Regions from separate parts of the Mesorhizobium sp. CNPSo 4689 genome, predicted to be linked through region 4. Evidence: riboswitches for the same ligand, from Rfam matches in the RefSeq annotation. Region 4 holds a riboswitch; each other region holds the start of a gene.

The links. Region 4 has a riboswitch for cobalamin ahead of AC04SI_RS04435 (DUF1636 family protein). Riboswitches for the same ligand answer to the same signal wherever they lie in the genome.
Region 1: it holds a riboswitch for cobalamin, as region 4 does, so the genes downstream of both, metE (5-methyltetrahydropteroyltriglutamate--homocysteine S-methyltransferase) here and AC04SI_RS04435 (DUF1636 family protein) in region 4, are expected to answer to the same signal.
Region 2: it holds a riboswitch for cobalamin, as region 4 does, so the genes downstream of both, AC04SI_RS20960 (ABC transporter ATP-binding protein) here and AC04SI_RS04435 (DUF1636 family protein) in region 4, are expected to answer to the same signal.
Region 3: it holds a riboswitch for cobalamin, as region 4 does, so the genes downstream of both, AC04SI_RS00680 (aromatic ring-hydroxylating oxygenase subunit alpha) here and AC04SI_RS04435 (DUF1636 family protein) in region 4, are expected to answer to the same signal.

Annotation. Positions count from the first base shown of each region.
Region 1 is NZ_JBWLUZ010000023.1:35,689-38,993, reverse strand. Features, by position in the region: partial or broken gene metE (5-methyltetrahydropteroyltriglutamate--homocysteine S-methyltransferase) at 1-1,569, opposite strand, end outside; cobalamin riboswitch at 1,689-1,888, opposite strand.
Region 2 is NZ_JBWLUZ010000017.1:92,779-96,083, reverse strand. Features, by position in the region: gene AC04SI_RS20970 (FAD-dependent monooxygenase) at 1-177, opposite strand, end outside; gene AC04SI_RS20965 (efflux RND transporter periplasmic adaptor subunit) at 174-1,307, opposite strand; cobalamin riboswitch at 1,688-1,896, shown strand; gene AC04SI_RS20960 (ABC transporter ATP-binding protein) at 2,085-2,867, shown strand; gene AC04SI_RS20955 (ABC transporter substrate-binding protein) at 2,899-3,305, shown strand, end outside.
Region 3 is NZ_JBWLUZ010000001.1:139,402-142,706, reverse strand. Features, by position in the region: gene AC04SI_RS00685 (FAD-binding oxidoreductase) at 1-528, opposite strand, end outside; gene AC04SI_RS00680 (aromatic ring-hydroxylating oxygenase subunit alpha) at 548-1,795, opposite strand; cobalamin riboswitch at 1,910-2,111, opposite strand; gene AC04SI_RS00675 (DUF680 domain-containing protein) at 2,627-2,833, shown strand; gene AC04SI_RS00670 (DUF680 domain-containing protein) at 2,911-3,150, shown strand; gene AC04SI_RS00665 (ABC transporter ATP-binding protein) at 3,230-3,305, opposite strand, start outside.
Region 4 is NZ_JBWLUZ010000002.1:340,653-343,957, reverse strand. Features, by position in the region: gene AC04SI_RS04440 (winged helix-turn-helix domain-containing protein) at 1-1,153, shown strand, start outside; cobalamin riboswitch at 1,183-1,388, shown strand; gene AC04SI_RS04435 (DUF1636 family protein) at 1,428-1,856, shown strand; gene cobW (cobalamin biosynthesis protein CobW) at 1,859-2,911, shown strand; gene AC04SI_RS04425 (cobaltochelatase subunit CobN) at 2,931-3,305, shown strand, end outside.

The DNA.
Region 1 (3,305 bases), on a different contig from region 4:
CTGGGTAAAGGCGAAGCCGGACAGTTGCTCGCCGAAATGCTGTACCATGTCGTTTCGTTCGAACTCGCCGTGCACCAGCACGTCCAGCCCGATCTCCTCCTGCCAGCGAATGGCAATCTTGGTCTCGTTCTGCAGGAAGCTGTCGTAGTCGAGATAGCTGAGCTCGCCCTTCCTGTGGGCGGAACGGGCCTTGCGCACCCGAGGCGTCTGCGGGAATGATCCTATGGTCGTCGTTGGAAACGGAGGCAGGCTTAGCGTGCGGGCCTGGACCGTGGAACGCACGAGGAAAGGGTTTTTTCGTTGCTTCATGCTGTCGTCAATGCCGGCGATCCGACCTTCAACAAGCGGATCATGAACCTTTGCGGACGCTGCGCGAGCAGCCGCAGCCTCGGCAGAAGCTGTCAACTCGTCTGCCACTACATCCCTGCCTTCGGACAGCGCCCTCGCCAGCACTACCAGTTCGTCGGTCTTCTGCGCCGCGAAGGCGAGCCACGACCTGATCGTGGCATCAAGTGCCGTCTCCATGCGAAGGTCCATGGGCACATGCAGCATCGAGCACGAAGGTGCAATTTCGACGCGGTCCAAGGGCCAGCCGGCGACAATCGGCTTGATTCGATCGAGAATGGAGGGCAGGTTCGCGCGCCAGACGTTGCGGCCATCGATCAAGCCAAGCGACAGCACCAGATCCTTAGGCGCGAGCCGACCCACCGTCTCCAACTGCTCGGGAGCGCGTGATAGATCGAGATGCAGGCCGGCCACGGGCAGCGAAATCGCCGTCTCGAGATTGTCCCCCAGCGCCCCGAAATAGGTAGCCAGCATGATCTTCAGCTCGGGAGTGGCCTTCGACAGCTGCCCGAGGGCGAATTCAAACGCAGCTCGTTCGTTCGGGTTTAGATCCAGCACAAGGGCTGGCTCATCGATCTGCACCCAATCGGCTCCCGACAGTTTCAACCTCCGCAGGAGCTGCTCGTAGACGGGCAGAAGCCGCGGCAGCAAGGCGATGGGATTGAAACCGTCGGCAGGTGACTTCGCCAGTTTGAGGAAGGTGACAGGTCCGAGGATGACTGGGCGTGTGTGAATGCCGAGGGCTTTAGCCTCGAGGAAGTAATCGACCGGTTTCGTCGACGAGAGGGCGAACGTCTGATCATCGTCGAGTTCCGGCACGATGTAGTGATAGTTTGTGTCGAACCATTTGGTCATTTCCATCGCGATCAGGGCAGGGCCAGCCCCACGCTCGTGACCAGAGTGCCCGCAGCTCCCCGTGTGACCTTGGTCTCCGCGCGCCATGGCGAAGTAGATGTCGAGCGGGAGCTCGCCGCCACTCCAGGCGTATCGGGGCGGCACGGCGCCGACCATAGTTGCAGTGTCGAGAACATGGTCGTAGAGCGAGAAGTCGTTCGAGGGAATTTTCGACACCCCGCGATCGCGCTGCTCTTCCCAGTTGGCGGCACGCAGCGCTTTCGCCGTCGTGAGAAGGTCGGCAGCGGAAGACTTTCCGGCCCAGTAGCTTTCAAGCGCGAATTTCAGTTCCCGCCGGCGACCGAACCGCGGCACACCGAGCGTTGCCACAGGAATTTGCTGAGAGACAGTCATGCCATACCCCGATGGTTGGGGCGTGGGGGACAAGAAGGCGCCTCGTAGACCGGCACGAACGCCGGGCTGCTGCGGCCACCGAGACACCCCGCCCGTGGACATAGTTCGTCGTGGCAGGTCTCCTGGCTCGCGGGGTCATAGCTTCTCCCCGTCTTCCCGAGGCTGTTCGCCTCAGTGACATGAGTGGGGTTGGCTCGCCGCTAACAGTTGCGGGGGCAGCGCCGGCCTCGCACCGGCTTCCCTCTTAGCTCCATGCGGCAGTGCCGTACGGAGAACCACGGCATGCAGACAACCACAGCAGGAACCGTGTGTCAATGTCGCATAAAGAAATGTTTATGTCATTATGTGAAATGTTGGTGTTTTCGCAAAAGGCCGCAACAAGAGCGAGTAACTGCGAACCCGCGGATCGACTGGTAAATCAGACCACACATCGAACCGCCCGATGCCCAGTAGACATGGAGAACTCCGGCCGGCTTGCTCTTCGAGCCTACCGCGGCCTGCCAAATCGGCGGCGTCGATCCGATCCCTACATGCGGGCGATCATCAATGGCTATCCTCAGCGCCGAATCGAGGGGCCCACATCCCTGACTTCCTGAAATCCAAAGGCCAAGACGCAAGACGTATCGGCAACGTGCCTATGTCTCTTCTCAGGTCAGACAGTTTCTGCCCGCATTTGGAATATCCGGCTCTGCACACATTACACTCATACACACGGGATCGGCTGCGGGGGTCCAACCTCGAAGCGTGCGAGCGCCAAAAAGGCAAAGCTTGCTCACGCCAAAACCAAGAGATGCCGTTTCGCTCTCGAGGGCTTGCCTAGAAATCTTTGACACAGACCCCACCATTTCTGGTGCGCCTGTCGTATTTCCGTTGAGTGTTGCACGGTAGAGTGACTGCGTTTCGCCGCGTGCTCGGCAGAACCGCAGACGGAACGCGATAGGCCGGAGGAAATAAGACGGCGTAGATCGTCACGCTTTCAATCGAGAGATTCTCAGGGAGGGGATCGTCATCATCTATCCGGCTGTCGGGAGGCTTGGCCGGCTCAGAGGACGAGGCAACATGCGGTCAATAGATGAAGGGCGAGGTCGACGCCAGGCAGCAGCACTGGACGTCTCCCCAAAATGGCGGGCCGGTCGTGCAATCGAGCCGCCGTCGCGAGATTTTCGCGGCCGTGGAGGCTTCGCTGTCTGCTGTCCGCCGGGTGAAGCGCGCAGCAGATGAGGCAGAATAGGGCTGCCCATGGCCGAAGCGGGTGCGACGATGGATAGGGCGGTCGATGCCTCTGCAGGACAATATCAGGGCGTCGAGGAGCGCTTTTCGAGGCGCTATGCCTCCTGACGCCCCCCCGACAGCTGGCTGGGCCAGTTCCGAGTTGCTGCATGTCACCCATCATGCAGACCTGAAGTGTGTAGAAAACAAAGATGTCGAAGCGGCAGTGAAGGCACTACGGTGATCCCCTCGGGCGGCGCGGAGATGCGACGCCGCTTCCGGGATTCGGAGGACTGCGCTTTGTCGGGACGAGATTGAAACAGCAGCAACCCAGCAGTCGCTCAGAGGAGACTGTTCAAAAAATCCCCCACTGCACGCGCGGCATCAAGCTTGACGCCCAGTCAAGCGGCCCACGAGTCATCTGGTCAGGTGCGCCGCCACTTGCCGGTCTCGAAAGGTGCCGACATAGCCTTCATCCTACTGCCTCGGATCCTGAGATCCCT
Region 2 (3,305 bases), on a different contig from region 4:
CTGGCGGTGGAATTCCAGCGTGCGGGCCTGAACGGCCAACGCGCGCGAGGTTTCGCCCGGGCCTGCATCCTTGTCGAAAATACGCACCTGGACGCCGAGGCGGGTGAGCCACAGCGCAAGCGTCAGTCCGGTTGGCCCGGCGCCGGCAATCAGCACTTGAGTCTGCGAGGCACTCATCTGGTTACTCCTTCGGTGAGGCGAACCTTTTCGTGTTCGCGAAGCCGGTTGACGCCGGCGGTGACGACAATGTCGCCCTCGGCAAGGCCGTCGCTGACGACGACGCGGTCAGTCTCGTAGCGGGCAATGGCGACCGGCTTGAGTTCCACAGTCGAGGACGCGGCCACCACCCAGACGGCGGGCTTGCCGTCCTTGTCGAACAGCGCGCTTCCCGGCAGGACCACGACGGGGGCGCTCATCGTGTTGACGCGGCCGGCGACGCTGCTGCCGAAGCGCATTTCGTCGGGGGTGTCGCGCAGCGAGACCTTGACCTGGAAGGTGCGGGTCGCGACGTCGGCCACCGGTGCGACCTCGCGGATGGCGCCGATTGTCGCGATCGCCGGATTGCTCAGCAGCGAGACCTTGATTTCAAGGGGACGCCTTGCATTTCCGCCGGTCGAGAAGGCTGCCTCGGCGATGGAGAAGACGGCGTCGCGGGCCGCTGGATCGGCGACCCGCGCCACCATCTGCCCGGCGTTGACGACTTGGCCCGCTTCGGCGCCGGTCGCGGTCACCATGCCATCGAAATCGGCATGCAACTCGGTATAGGCGAGCTGGTCCCTGGCCATCTCGAAGCCGATCCTTGCCGATTCAAGCTTGGCCTCGGCCGATCGCAGGCTCTTCAGCGTTGCATCGTGATTGGCCCTTGTTGCAAAGCCCTTGGCGAGAAGTGCCCCGATGCGGGCCTCGGCGGCACTGGCTTCGACCAGAACGGCCTCGGCGGCGGCGACGTCGGCCTTGGCGCTGGCGAGGCGGTTGCGATAGTCCTGGTCTTCGATGCGGGCGAGGACATCGCCCTTCTTCACCATCTGGCCGACCTCTGCTGAGCGCTGCACGAGCTTGCCGGACAGCCGGAAGCCAAGATCGCTTTCGCGCTGCGGCCGGATCTCGCCGATGGCGATGCGCTCGTCGGCCTGCGGGGCAGGCTTCACCGCCATGGCCCGGACAAGCTTGGCTTCGGGCACGTGCGGTTCGACCGCCGCGGCCTCGCCCTTTGCGCCATACCAGACGACTGCGGCGGCGCAGGCAAGTGCTGCCAAGGATGCGGCGACGAGACGATGCTTTCCGCGCCTGTTGTGCAAGAGTGTCATGTTGTCTCCTTACCCGATGTTGCGGCCTGCGCCGGGCAAGGGCGCGTTAGCCGAAGATCCCATTGGCCGGAGAAGAACCGGGGCGATCATTAAGTTTGATCCCAGGGACCGGCGCCCGTCTTGACCAGCACGATCCTATTCGCCTTTTCGGGCCCTGAAATCCCGATCGGGTTCTGAAAGTTTTCCGATGTTTTGGCGCCAGCCCCCCAAGACGCCGGGCCTGTCGATATGCCTGGACATCGAGGGAAAGAGGAAACGTCGGCCGCTGGTGTTGACAGCATATGGCAGCGCTTGTTACGTAATGTTATTACATATGCAGCCTACCGAAGGCGAACCGATGCCTGCAATCAAAAAACCATTGCGGCGCGATCAGGGGAAACCTACGGTAGAAAAATGATGGTCCCCGAGCCGAAAGGCGAGGGGTGAAAAGGGAACACGGTGAGACCCGCTTTCGGGTCGAGGCCGTGGCTGCCCCCGCAACTGTAAGCGGCGAGCAACATCCGCAAATGCCACTGGCCGGCAAGGCTGGGAAGGCAGGATGAAGCCGAGACCCGCGAGCCAGGAGACCTGCCATCAGCACGAGTTGACCGGACGGGGTGTGCCGGGAGGAGACGTAGCCATCGGTCTGTCGTCCGATCGGCCCAGCTTCCTTCCGTCGCCAGTTTTGGAAAGTGACGGAAATTTGGAAGCCTCCATCCATCGCATCATCGTGTGCCCGCTTTGCCGCGATTCAACCGGGCTGGCTCGCATCCCCGCTTCGAGGCCGGGGCTGAGCCGATGATGCTGCTCGAAGCCCGCGACGTGAGCGCGACGGCGAATGGCCGCCGCCTGGTGAATGGGGTAAGCCTGTCGGTTGCGTCAGGCGATCGCCTGGCCATCATCGGTCCCAACGGCGCCGGCAAGACCACGCTTTTGCGCATGCTGTGCGGCGCGCTGCAGCCAAGCACCGGCGAGATGCGTCTGTCGGGGCGCCGTCTCGACCGGATCACGCCGGCCGAGCGGGCGCTCAACATGGCGGCCGTCGGCCAGACCGACCAGCCAGATCCGCGGCTCGCCTTGATCGACTATGTCGAGCTTGGCCGCGTCCCGCATGCCGGCATGAGGCGCCTGCGCGAAGATCGCGACATCGTCGTCGACGCGCTGCGCCGGACGGGGCTGCTGCCGCTGCTCGGCCGCAGCATCGGCTCGCTCTCCGGCGGCGAGCGTCAGCGCGCGCAACTGGCTAGAGCCTTCGCCCAGGAGCCAAAGATACTGTTCCTCGACGAGCCGACCAACCATCTGGATCCGCGCGCCCGCGGCGAGCTGCTCGAACTGGTCGCCGGCTTCGGCATGTGCGTGGTCGCGGTGCTGCACGATCTCGCGCTGGTGGCGCCCTTCGCCACCCGGGTCGCGGTGATGAACGACGCCCGGCTGCATGCGCTGGCGCCGCCGCGCGAGGCGCTGACCCAGCAGCTCATCCGCGACGTGTTCGGCATAGATGTCTTCCGCCTGCGCCATCCGACCGAAGACCGCGAACTCACCGTCTTCGACGTTCCCAACCGCGCCGCCTCGCCATCCTGAACGGACATTTCCTCAACCAAGGAGCCACCTCGTGAAACGCCTCGCCCTCTCTCTTGCCTTTTCGCTCGTCGCTTCGGTGGCCTTTGCCTTCCCGGTCACCGTCGACAGCTGCGGCAAGAAGCTCTCCTTCGATGGGCCGCCGAAGCGCGCCGTCATCCATGATCTCAACATGGCCGAGATGGCCTTCGCGCTGAAGCTGCAGCCATCGATCGTCGGCCTGACCGGCATCACCGGCTGGTACAAGGTCGGTCCCGAATTCAAGCAAGGCTCGATCCCCGAACTGGCGCCAAAGTATCCGACGCTGGAGAACCTCGTTGCCGTCGAGCCCGATTTCTTTTTCGCCGGCTGGTACTACGGCATGAAGCCGGGCGGCGAGGTGACGCCCGACACGCTCGCCCCGCACGGCATCAAGACGCTGGTGCTGACCGAAAGCTGCGT
Region 3 (3,305 bases), on a different contig from region 4:
CAATTCGAGTTCCTTGCGGAAGATGATCTCTTCCGGCCGCCGGGCGCAGTTGACGAAGCCGACATCGGTCCATGGCGCGCAGTCGTTCAGCCAGCGCAGCATCGACATCATCGGCGTGACGCCGGAGCCGGCCGAGATGAACAGGTATTTCGCCGCCGGATGGCTGTGCAGCGAAAAGTCGCCCACCGGTCCATAGGCCTTGACGTGGGTGCCTGGCTTCAGATGATCGAACATCCAGCGCGTGCCGAGGCTGCCGGCCTGCGCCTTCACCGTCACCGCGATCGAAAACGGCCGCGACGGCGACGACGACAGCGTGTAGGTGCGCATCAGCGGGCCGCCGGCGGTTGGCAGTTCCAGCGTCACGAACTGGCCCGGCTTGTAGCGGAACCAGGTCTGGTTGTCGGAGCGGAAGGTGAAGGTCTTGACGTCGGGCGCCTCGTCGGCGACGCCGATCACCTCCAACACCTGCAGCCTGTCGTTCCAGGGCGCCATCTCGTCGAGGTGGCGGTAAAGCCCGAGGTCGGTCATCGCGTTCATCCCCCACCCCTCAGGCGACGCTGCGCAGCGCCGGCCGGCCGCCTTCGGCAAGGCGCGGGCCGATGAAGGCCGCGTACCATTCGACGAACTGGATGACGCCGCCCTCATGCAGTTCCGAATAGGGGCCGGGCTCATAAGCCGGCGACAGGATGCCGAAGGCATTTTCCTCGACAATGCGGCGGTCCTGATCGTTGGTTTCGGTCCAGACATGCGTGAGTTCTTCGAGGTTGTAGTCGACGCCTTCGACCGCATCCTTGTGGACCAGCCACTTCGTCGTCACCGCGGTCTCCGTGGCGCTGATCGGCAGCACGCGGAAGGTCACCGCGTGGTCGATGAGAATGTGGTTCCATGTCGTCGGGTAGTGATAGTGCATCAAGGTGCCGATCCGGTCGGCCGAGACTGTGTCGGACAGGTTCTTCGTCACTGCCCGCTTGCCGTTCATCGTATAGCTGACGGCATCGCGCAGCAGCGGCGCGCGGGTGGCGCGATATTGTCCGGCCGGGTCGATGCGGAACTTGCTAGGGAGGCCCGCCGCCTCGCATTTCGCCCAGTGCGCCAGCATTTCGGGGTCGCTGTCGGCGCCCTGCACACCGGTCACCGTCGGCGCTTCCGGGAAGGTCTTGCAGAGTTCGGGGTGGTTGCCGGCGCAGTGATAGCACTCGCGGTTGTTTTCCCAGACGAGCTTCCAGTTGCCCTTTTCGACGATGGTCGATTCGAAGGCGACCTTCGCCTCGCGCAGTCGGTGCGGCAGCAGATAGGGCTCGATCATGGCGCGCATCGGCGCGAAGTCGGCGGGCTCTTTTGCCAGGCAGATGAAGATGTAGCCGCCGACGCTTTCGCAAGCGACCGGCTTCAGGCTGAACTGGCTCTTGTCGAAACCATCGGCCATCTGCCGGGCGAACAGGAGCCGGCCGTCGAGTTCGTAGGTCCACTGGTGATAGGGGCAGACGAGCTTGGCAGCGGTGCCTTTCTCGGTGTTGCAGACGCGGCTGCCGCGATGGCGACAGGAATTGTGGAAGGCGTTGATCTTGCCTTGCTGGTCGCGCACCAGCACGACCGGATAGTCGCCGATCTGGGCGGTGATGAAGCTGCCGGGCTTCGGCAGTTCGCAGTCATGGCCTATGAACAGCCAGTCGCGATACCAGATCAGTTCCATGTCGAGCTTGAAGAAATCGGCGTCGGTGTAAAAGGGCTGTTCCAGCGAGTAGCCCTGCTTGCGGCTGTGCAGCAGCCTCAGCATGTCGTTGCGCGCATCCATGTCCTGTCCTCGTGTTCAAGGACTGAACTGGTGGTGATGGAGGAAAGATTAGCGGCAACCCGGCGCCAGGCCGGACATGCACCATCCACCTCTTGACCGCCCACCGCGATCAGTCGAGTCTAGAAATCTCGGGCTGGTTTCCGGGCTCTGGAGTGTCCTTGCGGACGGTCGCGACACCTTCCCAGGCTTGTGGCCCAGTGGTCTCCCGTTGCGACTTGAACTCCACCACCGTTGCGGGGGCAGCGCCGGGTTTTGACCGGCTTCCCAATTCTCCGCTTCGTCGTCACCAAGCGGCACCTGAGATGCCATGATCTAATCACGACGGCCGGTTCGGTGGCGGCATGAAAGCGACATCGTATCCATGCGGGCGCGACACGGAATGTGAATACCGCAGCCCATCTCCTAGGGAAGGCCGATCTCCCGCTTTTGCCGCACTTGGCGCCCGTCACGAATCGCCAGCCGATCGGGAGTTAGCCGGCGTCGAAAGGGTTAATAGTATCAAAAAGTGACTATTAGAGGATTCTGAAATCGAACCGAACGGTTCGTTTCTGTTGACGGTGCGTGCAGGACGGTGTGAACGCTGGCACTCCGACACTGTTGGTGATGCATAGGTGGCTTTTTGATAACCAATTGATAAAGTTGATAAAAAGCTTGGTGGTAGTAGGCTCTGGTACAATTTCAAGATGCAGAGTCATGGTCCAAGCGAAACAACTTCGTGATTGGAAACCGCCACCTGGCTTTCCCACATCGGGGCTGTCCGAACGACGCGATTTTCTTCCCAAGACACGCCGCTAGACGGACGAAAAAACTGAAAATACTGGAGTATAAAAAATGAAAAAGATTGTTCTCACTGCCGCCGCCCTTCTGGCCATTTCCGGCAGCGCCTTCGCTGGTAGCGACAATTATGGTTCCAACGGTGCGAACCAGCCTGCCGCCGCAGTCGACAGCTCGCATACCGCTTCGATCCAGAAGCCGGCCCATGCCGACAACCAGCCCGTCGTTCAGGGCAGCGACCGCAACCTTTTCGGCAACAACTAAACAGTCGATCCCAAGACGAGACGCAGAGCGGCGGTCAAGTCCGCCGCTCCGGGATCTGAAATCCAGGAGTGCCCAAAATGAAGAAGATTGTCCTTACCGCCGCCGCGCTTCTGATCGCCGCTGGCAGCGCCTATGCCAATAACGACAGTGTTGGTTCGAGTGCCGTCAACAAGCAGACGACCGCCAACATCGACACCACGCAGACCTCGTCGGTGCGCAACACCGAGTCGCCGGTCTACAAGCTGCTGAATTCGTCGGGCGACGTGCAAAAGTCAGCGCCCCAGGGCAGCGACCGCAACCTCTTCGGCAATCGCTAACCGCCGAAGTTGCTAGCAAACAAGAGCGGCGGGCCTGGCCCGCCGCTCTTGTTTTTATGCGATGCCGAATGGCCTGACGTTAGGCCGCCTTCACTTCCGGCGCGTGGAGCGAGAAGGAGTGGCCGTCCGCGTCGAAGATATGCAGGTCGCCGGCG
Region 4 (3,305 bases):
CGCACAGGGATTTACCGACCCGAGGCCGGGCGGCACACCGGACCGCCGCCACCTGGCCCGCGTGCTCGGCCGTACCGGCCTGCTGCAGATCGATTCCGTCAGCGCGGTGGTGCGCGCCCACTATATGCCGCTCTATTCGCGCCTTGGTTCCTACCCGCTTACCTTGCTCGACAATGCCGCCGTCACGCGCAAGCGCACGGTGTTCGAATATTGGGCGCATGAGGCTTCCTTCCTGCCGGTCGAGACATACCCGCTGATGCGCTGGCGCATGCAGCGCGCCGAGCAAGGTGACGAGATGTATCTGGGGCTCGCCAAATGGGGTCGCGAACACGCCGGCTATATCGAGGAGGTCTATCGCGAGGTCGTCGATCGCGGCCCGATCGCAGCATCGGCGCTCGAAGGCCAGAAAGGTTCGGGCGGCTGGTGGGGCTGGAGCCACGCCAAACACGCCTTCGAATGGCTGTTCTGGGCCGGCCGCATCACCACGGCGTCGCGGCGCGGCTTCGAACGGTTCTATGACCTGCCCGAACGCGTCCTGCCGCAGGCGATCCTCGACCTGCCGGTGCCGGCTGCCGAGGATGCGCACCGCGAATTGCTGCGCATGTCCGCCCGCGCCCATGGCGTCGCCACCGCCGGCGACCTGCGCGACTACTTTCGCCTCTCGCCAGCCGACATGAAGGGCCGCCTCGAGGAATTGGTCGAAACGGGCGAGCTGCTGCCGGTGCGTGTCGAGGGTTGGGACAAGCCGGCTTACATGCACAAGGACGCCCGTCTGCCGCGCCGGATCGAGGCGCGCGCCTTGCTGGCGCCGTTCGACCCGGTCGTCTTCGAACGGGCGCGGGCGGAAAGACTGTTCGATTTCCGCTACCGCATCGAGATCTACACGCCGGCCGAAAAGCGACAGTACGGCTATTACGTCCTGCCATTCCTGCTCGGCGACCGGATCGTGGCGCGCGTCGACCTCAAGGCCGACCGCCCCGCAAGCGTGCTGCGCGTCCACGCCGCCTATGCCGAAGCCTGCGCACCGCCAGAAACCGCTGCAGAACTCTTCGAGGAATTGAAGCAGATGCAAGGCTGGCTCGGCCTGGAGCGCATCGAGGTGACGCCCGCGGGCGACCTGGGTCCGGCGCTGGCCGACATTGCCGTGTCGTAGACGCGCGTTGACACGACTGTCCCTACAAGCCTAAATCCGCTGCAGACGGTCTCCTCTCGGCAAAGGGAGGAGCCAAGAGGGAATGCGGTGCGGGATCTGAAGATCTCAAATCCGCGGCTGTCCCCGCAACTGTAAGCGACGAGCCTCAGCCGAAAACCACTGGGATGTTCCCGGGAAGGTGGCACCGAGGCGATGACCCGCGAGCCAGGAGACCTGCCGTCTGTGACATAAAGAATCCGATCGCCTGGCGGGTTTTCCGGGCAAGGAGCCTGATTTGGAGCGCGACAGCAGTTTTCCGGCTGAGACAGCGGACATATCGTCCGGCGGGGACGATTCCCTGGCCGGCGTCACAATCATCGTCTGCGCCTCCTGCCGCGACGAAACCGGCTCCGACGCCCATCCCCGCGCCGGCGAACTGCTGGCGCAAGACGCGCGCCGTGCCGCTTCGGGCGAAAACCTCCGCATCCGCACCGTCGAGTGCCTCGGCAATTGCAAGCGCCGCCTCAGCGCCGCGATCCTGCGCGACGGCTGCTGGAGCTACGTCTTCGGCGACTTGACCACGACCAGCGGCGCCGACCTCGTCACCGGCGCAAAGCTCTTCGCCACCTCGACCGACGGCCTCATCCCCTGGCGCGGCCGCCCCGATTCCTTGAAGCGCGGCCTCGTCGCCCGCATCCCTCCCCTCGACATCCTGAAGGACTGACCATGACCGCTCCAGATTCGTCCACCAACCTCTCCCGTGTCCCCTGCACCGTCGTCACCGGCTTCCTCGGCGCCGGCAAGACGACGCTGATCCGCCATCTCCTGGAAAACGCCGGCGGCAAGCGGCTGGCCATCATCGTCAATGAGTTCGGCGATATCGGCATCGACGGCGAGATTTTGAAAGGCTGCGGCATCGACACCTGCCCGGAGGAAAACATCGTCGAGCTGGCCAATGGCTGTATCTGCTGCACCGTCGCCGACGATTTTGTCCCTGCACTGGACCAGATCCTGTCGCTGACGCCGAAGGTCGACCACATCCTGATCGAGACCTCCGGCCTTGCTCTCCCCAAGCCGCTGGTCCAGGCCTTCCAGTGGCCGACAGTCAAAAGTCGCGTCACGGTCGATGGCGTGATCGCCGTTGTCGATGGACCGGCACTGGCCGAAGGCCGCGTCGCCAACGACATGGACGCCCTGCAGGCGCAACGCGCTCAGGATGAGACGCTCGATCATGACGACCCGGTCGAAGAGGTGTTCGAGGATCAGATCGCCTGCGCCGACCTGATCATATTGTCAAAGAGCGATTTGATGGACGCCGCCGGCTCGGCCCGCGCCAACGCGATCATCAACGAACACTCCGCGCGCGCCGTGAAGATCGTGCCGACGTCGCAAGGCAAGGTCGACCCATCGGTGCTGCTCGGCCTCGGTCTTGCCGTCGAAGACGACATCGAGAACCGCAAATCCCATCATGACGGCGCATTCGACCACGAGCATGACGACTTCGACACGTTCATTGTCGACATTCCCTCGATCGCCAACCCCGACGAACTGGCCAAGCGTGTCGCCACCGCCGCCGAAGAGGAAAACGTATTGCGCGTGAAAGGCTTCGTCGAGGTCGGCGGCAAGCCGATGCGGCTTTTGCTGCAGGCCGTCGGCCCGCGCGTCAACCACTATTACGACCGTGCCTGGACGGCCGACGACGACCGCCGCTCGCGCCTCGTCGTCATCGGCCTGAAAGGGCTGAACCGCCCGGCCATCGAGCGTATTCTCGCCGGCTGAGGCAAAAAACCGAACCGCAATGCACATCCTCACCACAACATCCGCCTCGCTCGACGACCTCGCCGAGCCTGTCGATCTGCGGCAGACGCCGGCGGATATCGTGGCGCTGTCGTTTACCGACAGCGATCTCTCCGGACTGGCGGCGGCGTGGAAGGCGGATGCGGCACGACTGCCGTCGATGCGGCTCGCCGCACTTCGCGATTTGCGCCATCCGATGTCCGTCGACCTCTGGGTCGACAGCGTGGCGCGACATGCCAGGGTGATCCTGGTGCGCATCCTCGGCGGCTATGACTGGTGGCGCTATGGCTGCGACCAGCTTGCCGCGATTGCGCGGGAACGCGGCATCAAACTGGCACTGTTGCCGGGCGAGAGCCACGACGAGGATCTGCGGCTG